DNA from 2 places in the Macrococcus brunensis genome. Region 2 is predicted to be linked to the other one. Evidence: predicted binding sites of a transcription regulator. Region 2 holds the regulator's gene; the other holds the start of a gene.
What was found. Region 2 encodes LexA, which represses DNA repair genes until DNA is damaged. Its sites were predicted from a motif close to CGAACATATGTTCG; they were not measured.
Positions count from the first base shown of each region.

Region 1: MGG13_RS09355 (YolD-like family protein) is a predicted target of LexA. The motif match lies at 2,321-2,334, and genes of this name have one in related genera.

Region 1 is NZ_CP092179.1:1,777,539-1,781,738, reverse strand. It holds gene MGG13_RS09370 (hypothetical protein) at 1-232, opposite strand, end outside; gene MGG13_RS09365 (hypothetical protein) at 352-513, shown strand; gene MGG13_RS09360 (hypothetical protein) at 538-1,659, opposite strand; gene MGG13_RS09355 (YolD-like family protein) at 1,878-2,285, opposite strand; gene MGG13_RS09350 (NAD(P)H-dependent flavin oxidoreductase) at 2,393-3,397, opposite strand; gene MGG13_RS11355 (MFS transporter) at 3,413-4,129, opposite strand; gene MGG13_RS11350 (MFS transporter) at 4,132-4,200, opposite strand, start outside.
Region 2 is NZ_CP092179.1:1,128,945-1,133,144, reverse strand. It holds gene tkt (transketolase) at 1-1,235, opposite strand, end outside; gene MGG13_RS05885 (DUF896 domain-containing protein) at 1,246-1,485, opposite strand; gene MGG13_RS05880 (hypothetical protein) at 1,592-1,795, opposite strand; gene lexA (transcriptional repressor LexA) at 1,938-2,558, shown strand; gene MGG13_RS05870 (hypothetical protein) at 2,768-3,205, shown strand; gene MGG13_RS05865 (hypothetical protein) at 3,243-3,659, opposite strand; gene MGG13_RS05860 (CAP domain-containing protein) at 3,668-4,200, opposite strand, start outside.

The DNA.
Region 1 (4,200 bases), 650 kb from region 2:
TCATGATGACAATGGCATCTTCTTCTCGCTCTGCTTTGTAAATAATTTCAAAGTTCCACTCCTGAGCCGTTGCAAAACGTTCCTCAAAGACCTGAATCATTTTGTTATAATCTCCATATGTCACACGTCCATCTGGATAGACAAATTCTGCTACTATCTCAGGTTCGATAAGTGTTTTGATTTCTTCAAGGTTCTGTTGCTGCCATGCAGCAAGTAGTTGTACATGTGACAAATGAGTCATTCCTTCTTTATAAAGACTTTACAATATTATAGCATATGGTGTTTTAAATATTTCATAAGGGGAATTTAATATGGTAAAATAAAATTATTATAAAGATAGAGGTGAAACAAATGAAGGGATTTTTTAAAGCTTTATTCTTTATCGTATTCTTATTAGCGATCGTTGTAACAGGTGGAGCTGCATTCTTATTCACTCGTTTTAAAGCAGATTTTGAAGATATCGAACGTCGTACTAAAGATATCGTCGCTCAAATTGAAGCACAAAACCCATAAAAACTTGCCTCCGGGCAAGTTTTTTTATGTTCTGAATGAACGCTGTGAGAAGATGAGGAGGCTGGCACCGCTAACAGCAAAAATAGAGCTGAGCAGCCTTGTAATATCGTGTTCTCCTGTCTGAGGTAGCTGGGCTGTTTTTTTCTTTTTAGCTCGAATGGGTTTTTTAGGCACTGTTTCCTCTGTGCTCACTCGTGGACGAGGATCGACTTGAGGTTCTGTCACAGGTAGCTGGGGTTTGACGCTTATCTTCCGGATAGGCGTTTTTTTGATGGCTTTTTGTGTGACTTCATAGGGTACGCCGGCTGTTTTAGGATGATTTTGTTTTGGTCGGGCTTCTTTGATTATCTTTTCTTTTTTTACGTGGCTTTTAACAGGTTTTTGGGAAATCGTTATATGCTTCTTCTGAGTTTTAGTTTTCTTGGCTGCTGTTTTCTTAGTGTGCTGTTTTAACGTCTTGTGCTGTTGAGGTTTTGGCTGAGGATGAAGAACAGGTGATTGCGGAGTCTGTATGGTTTTCCGTATGGGTTTATGAATAGGTTTATGGGTAGGTTTCTGGATGACAAGACCCGCTGCAGCTATTCTTTCCGGGGCCCGTTGCTGTGTGGAGACCTCTTCAGAGGAACTAACTGATGACGAGGCGGCAGGCTGGTCTGATTCCGCTTGAATAGTGAAATAGCGTTCTTCGCCAGCTGTCACCATCATATGCTCTTCACCGTGAGAGAGTTCATGGCTACCAGGCGTAAGTTCAAGGGTCAGGTGTCCTTCTTCATCTGTCAGCACTTCTTCACCATCTAACAGAAGTAAATAAGACGACAACGGCTCATTATGCTGGTCGATAACTTGAATAAAGGTTTCAGATTGCTGTTCAGCAATTGAGAGTGGCTCGTCAGGGATGTCAGATACAACAATCGTTTCCTGTTCTTTATCCAAAGTGAAAGTCTCCCCGTTGATGATTACTTCATTCGTTTCCAGCAGCAACTGTCCATCAGACAATGTCTTTGCAGGAACCGGTTGGTCATCGATCATCATCGTGACTGAGTAGTGGGGTAAAGGCTGGTTATGATTATCGACGAGTTTAATAAGATGGTCAGAAGTGCTAGTGATGGTCAGAGTAGTCATGAGTAGAATGCTGAAGTGAAACATCCGTTATCTCCTTCGCTTTTTCTTTCATTGTGACAGGTCACTGACATCAAATCTACTGGATTACAAGTTCTATAGAATCTCTACATTACTGTTATCAATAAGTAGAAATAGGAGCTTTATTAAATGGCTAATATCTATTTATTTACAGATGGATATAAATTAATGTATTGATGTAAAAAAGAAGCTTAATTAAATTTACAAAAAACTATCTGAAGAGCTCAGATAGTTTCAAGGGTGATATTGATGACATCCATAAATGAAATGAAGCACATCTGCTGATTAGCTTGATTGATTCCGATGATATGAAGAGCCCACATATCAATCCTCTCGATGGTCATTAGGAGGTTATTGATATAGCCTTCACTATAGAACTGAATCAGAACAGGACACTGCTGCCGTTTCGCTTCTCGCAGCTGCATATCCAGCTCCTCAAGACGGTCGTCTGATAGTTCGGGCCGGGCAATCTTGTTCTGATTCTCTATATGCTGTCTGACACTTTGGAACTGCTCAGGCATTGTCGCAAATGGCGCCCATTTAATCATGCCTCGCCCTTTTGGTATGTGCGGATTCAGCTGACTGGGATCAACTTGACGATAATCCAGCTCACCATAGACTGGATGTTCCATAACATCACTTCTTTCACTGATGTAGCTTCATTATACGAACATACGTTCGATATTGCAACTATATTTATTATTTTTCATTTTTAAGATGAAAAAACAGCCTCTTTTTCTCAATGAAAAGAGGCTGTCAGTTCAGTTAACACAAGGTCTAAAGGTAATGTTTCAGAGGTTCTGATATTTTGACCGGACCAGTTGCTCATATAATCTATTTCTTGCTGATTTTTAGCAGCTGCTCTGATGTCCTTTGTCATTATATTCATATAAGCGTACGACGGGAGATCGAGGTGAGCAAGCTGAGTCATCATTTGATTCTGAATACCGCGAGCGGTTTTGCCGGTAAAGACCTGAGTGTAAAGCGCATCGGTTTCAATTGCTTCAGTAACCGCCTTTTTATGCAGGGAATGGGCCGTGCTTTCCACTGTGTTAAGAAAGCGAGTACCTATCTGAACATATGAAGCACCGAGTGCATGAGCTGCCTGGATACCACGGCTGTCGCTGATACCACCTGCGGCGATGACGGGTAGACGCACAGCATCCACGACTTGTGGAACGAGTGCCATGAGTCCGATGGATGCTGCATCAGAGAATCCGCCTTTATGTCCGCCTGCTTCGTATCCTTGAGCGACGACGGCATCGACACCTGCCTGCTGCATTATTAATGCTTCATCGACTGTAGAAATAGTGCCGATAACCGTTATATCTGCTTTGTGCAGTTTGTCCACTAAAGAAGAATCCGGACAGCCAAACGTAAAACTGACAATGGGCACGTTTAGTTCGATGCAGAGGTCAACATAATCTGTTAAGGATGCGTCAGGGGTAAAGTCGTACTGATGGCGGACTGGAAGATTAAGCGTTTTTCTGATTTTATTTAGTTCCTCGTTGACTGCTGACACATCTTGTACAGCAGGCCAGTCATTTGCAAACAGATTGACCTGAAAAGGCTGTTCAGTCAGTGACTGAACCATCTTGATTTGATCAGCTAGTTTAGAAAGCGAGAGATTTCCTGCTGCGATTGAGCCTAGACAGCCTGCGTTTGAGACTGCTGCGACAAATTCAGGCGGAATGATGCCACCTGCCATCGGTGCCTGGATAATAGGATATTGAAACGATAACATGGCAAGACCTCCATTTTATTCGGGTATCGGTTGTTTGAAGATACGGGTATGAACAGCAAGATAGAAAAGAAGCATCCCGATAAGTCCCATAATAATAACATAGATAGACATCATCATGCTGTTTAAGACAACGCCTATAATCAGACCGGAACTCGCTACAAGACCCGCTCCACTGTAACCAAGCGAACTAAAAGCGATATAACTTGCACGCTTATCCTCTGGCATCAGTTTAGCCTGGAAGACGGAGATAATCGGTGTCTGCATCAGTTCACCGACCGTCGCAAAGAAAATGACGATAACCAGCAAGTACCAGGTTGTTAAGTGGTGAGCGAGACCGTAACCGGCTGTATAAAGAAACGTGCCGAGCAGAAGGACATACACCTGATTTCGCTTCTCTGTCAGTTTCGCAACCAGGAACGTGATGGAGACGACGAGCAATGTATTTTCAATGAGCAGGATACTCATCATACGCACACCGTCGACATGAACACCGAAGAGATCAATCGGTTTAAAGACGTTGTGCAGATGAACACCAATATAATTCGTCAATGCAAACTCTGCTGAGAAGACAAAAATCATAGCTGATGTAAACACAACGAAGCGAGTATCACGGAGTGCGACCTGATAACTGCTGAATAGATCCCTGACCCAGTGTGTCTCAACAACTTTGCGCACTTTATTGACAGTCGGGTCGACCAGGTAGCGTTTAAAGATGGCGGTATTGATCAGCATGATCATAATGATACAGATGAATAGAAAATACGGTGATCTTTATAAAAGAGACCACCGATAGCTGTACCGAT
Region 2 (4,200 bases):
GCCATCGCGAATTCTCGGACACCAAACCAGATATTGCGGGCTTCTGGTGTTTCTGCTGAGAAATCAGCTTCTTCTTTAATATTAGATTTATTCGAAGATGCTAAATCGGCAGAGCCGCCAAATAACTGCGGTACGGACTGTGATAAAGCCTGAAGAACCTGTCCTGAAGTACTACGCGTCGCATCTGATGTCCCTACTTCAAACTTCGGTAAAGCATTGGCATAACCTTCTACGAGGCGATTGTCAATTGCTGCATCAAGCTGCTCCCCGAGTTCAGGGAAGTTTTCTTTATAAGCTTTAAATGCTTCATGCCAGGCAGCTTCCTTGTCATTGGCACGTTTCAGCATAGTGTTCTGGAAGATTTCATAGACTTCATCAGGCACATTGAATGTCTCTTCTGGATCAAGTCCGTAGTTTTCAAAAGCAAGTTTACGTTCATCAGCTCCAAGTGGTGAACCGTGCACACCATTTGTCCCTTGTTTATTAGGAGCGCCGTAGCCGATGACTGTTTTCACTTCAATCATCGTCGGACGGTCAGCGTTTTTAGCTTGAGTGATTGCTGCATCAATGGCATTGATATCATTGCCGTCTTCAACTAAAATATGCTGCCAGCCATATGCTTCAAAGCGTCCTTTAACCTGCTCAGAAAATGCTTTATCCAAGTCACCATCCAGCGAGATATCATTTGAATCATATAAAGCAATCAGTTTGTTTAATTTTAAATGACCTGCAAGAGATGCCGCTTCATGAGAAATCCCTTCCATCAGGTCCCCGTCTGAAACAAGCACATAAGTAAAGTGGTCAATAATGTCATGACCTTCTTTATTGTATTTCGCTGCCAGGTGCTTCTCAGCCATCGCCATCCCGACACTCATCGCAAAACCTTGTCCGAGTGGACCTGTTGTAATGTCTACACCATCAGTATGGTTGAACTCAGGGTGTCCCGGTGTTTTAGATTCCCATTGACGGAAGTTTTTAAGCTCTTCCAGTTCAAGCGCCCCTGACACATGCAGCAGTGAATAGAGAAGTGCTGAACCATGGCCTGCTGATAAAACAAAACGGTCACGGTCAAAGAAATACTTAGAACTTGGGTTAAATCTCAAGTGCTTTGTCCACAAAGTATAAGCCATCGGTGCTGCACCCATTGGTAAACCAGGGTGTCCTGATTTTGCTTTTTCAATCTGGTCAATACTTAACGCACGTAGTGTATCAATTGCTAACTGATCGTTTGTCATTGTTTCTCTCCTATTCTTCTCTGATATTATTCTGACGCTGAATTTCTTTAACTTTATCCGGTGTCACATCATTGCCTTCAGGATCAATAATTTTTGTGTTTTCAATCGTTTTTTTGAAACTGTTACGGAAGTTGGACAGGTATTCAGCTCTCAAGCCTGTCTGTTCTTTTCCTTCCTCTTCAGTTAAACCTGATTCTTTCTTTTTCTGTGAGAGTTCATTCAGTCTTTTCATTTTGTGTTCTTCTAACATAAACCTCATCCTTTCACTAATTAAGATATCAAAATTTATAGCTCAAAGCTATCAGGAGTGCTTGTTTAAGCACAAAAAAACGTCTGACTAAAGTCAGACGTTCATATTACCGAACAATACCCAGGACTTCTCCGTTCATGGTGGCGGAATGTGTGTTCGCAGTCGATTGTACTTGAGTTTGCCCTACTTCATGAGTAAGAGGTTTTTCATAAAGAGCATTAGATTGTGCCATATATATGATTCCGAACGTTGCCATCATTAAAAAGAAAAAGAAATACGCTAAAAAGTCCTTAGAAATTCTAATTGTCATGTGATTTTCCTCCAGAACATTTGTTTGTATTCATAGGATAACAGAACACTTGTTCGTTGTCAATATAAATACGAACAAACGTTTGTGACACCCGAACAAGTATGCTATAATACAGATAGAAAGTACACTAAGGAGTGTTCTCATGAAAGAACTAACTAAACGACAACAAGAAATTTATGAATATTTACAACATATTGTTTCAACTAAAGGTTATCCACCAAGTGTCAGAGAGATTGGTGAAGCGGTCGGTCTGGCTTCAAGTTCCACTGTTCACGGTCATCTTTCACGATTAGAAGAAAAAGGTTATATCAAGCGCGATCCTACTAAGCCACGTGCCATTGAAATTGTGAGTACAACACCTGCATCTGCTCTGTTAGAAGAGACGATTATGGTGCCGGTCGTCGGTAAAGTAACAGCGGGCTTGCCTATCACTGCTGTAGAGAACGTTGAGCAGTACTTTCCTCTTCCGTCACATTTCACTTCAAGTCACAATAGTGATGTCTTTATTCTTGAAGTTATTGGAGAAAGTATGATTGAAGCAGGTATTCTTGACGGGGATAAAGTCATCGTCCGTCGTCAGTCCATTGCAGAGAACGGTGATATTATCGTAGCGATGACAGAAGAAGATGAAGCAACTGTTAAGCGCTTCTATAAAGAAAGCAATCGTTACCGATTACAACCAGAGAATGCGACAATGGAACCCATTTATTTAAACAAAGTGACAGTGCTAGGCAAAGTCGTCGGACTTTTCCGTGAGTTTTAAAAATAGGTCACGCTATTTATAGCGTGACCTATTTACGTCCAAGTATTTCTTTAACTTGCTCTAATATGTCTTTAGTTTCAGTTTTGTCTTGATTCATTCCCATTCCTCTTTTCTAGATTTTGAATACCCCGTAATGAATCTTGATAAACGAACATATTTCATGAAATTACGGGTATGAACAAACTAAACACACAAAAAGGAGAATGATTATGACTATCGACTATAACTGGGTAAAAACAGAACGTCAGCAAGTATTGGATAAAGTTAAAAACTTAAGCGATTCAGAATTCGCGTTCAACTTCGGTTTTGGAGAAGGCAGCATTAAAAAATCTCTACTGGCGATTGCTAATCTCTATCAGCCGTCATTAAACAGTACAAATGGTTTTACTTCGTCACTTGAAAACTATAAAGACAATGAACAGACACTTAATTTTACGGATGTTCAGAATTATTTCAATGATATAGATGCACATGTAAACCCGGAACATCACTCCATTGCACAGTCTATCGCTGAAGAGTTCCGCCGTCTGGGTCACATTGATACTATGCTTCATATCATCGATCAGGATGACCACCGCATAGCAGAGCGTACAAATAGTCGCCAGAAAGTAACAGAACGTCTGAATATGACGATCACTCGTCTCTAAACTAAAAAACCCATGGGATTTTTTTCCATCGGTTTTTTTAGTGCAGATTAACAAGCGGGACACTTGATTTGATGACTTGATTTGAAATAATAATCTGTTTCAGTTCATCAGCTATATCCAGTTGGTCCAGATGATCAAAAGATAACCAGACATAAGGTTTTTTCACTTTGAATTCGTCATGATTTCTTACGTTAAATACAAATGATGTTGCATTGACTGTAGAAGCTGATAAGAAAGTCTTCATCAACTTCTTGTCTTCAACTACAAAAAGAATCCCCCCAACTTTCAGCTGTTTATGCAGACTGGCAGCAAAGTTGTTAGCACTCTGCTGAATCGATTGATTGCTTCTCTTCATTACAGAAGGAAGCTTCATCTGTTTATTACCAATGTCCTCTACTAAAATACTTTCTTCTGTCGTAACGAGCAATGATGAAAAAATTTTCTCTTTAGCCATATAATCTCCTAATTCTCAGTTATAAAATTTTCGGTATAATACGGTGCGTTTTTCTCATTGAATGCAACGCCTGTACCTACTTCAAGATAGTGACGATTCAATATATTCTGTCTATGTCCTTTTGAATTCATCAGTCCGTGATGCGCCTCTATAGAGGAAACCTGTCCATAGGCGATATTCTCGCCCGCGGTAGAAAAGTGAAGTCCATCTTGCTTCATCCGGTCGAATGGTGTCTGCCCCTGCTGATTGACATGACTGAAAAAATGATTTTCAGCCATGTCTATTGAATGTTGTCGTGCAGTATGACTTATTTTATCATTAAATTGAAGCGCTGATAACCCTCGCTTCACCCGTGATGCATTGATCAGTTCGAAATCAAGCTGCTCGTAGCTTCTCGCCAGCTGTACGGATGGATGACCATAGAACTGCTGTTTCTGATTGAAATAGCTGTCAGACATTATCATCAGTGCATCCACTCGCCGATTAAACTGATCAAAGTAATAGGTCGATCTAATACCTTCTGCTCGATATCTCAGCACAT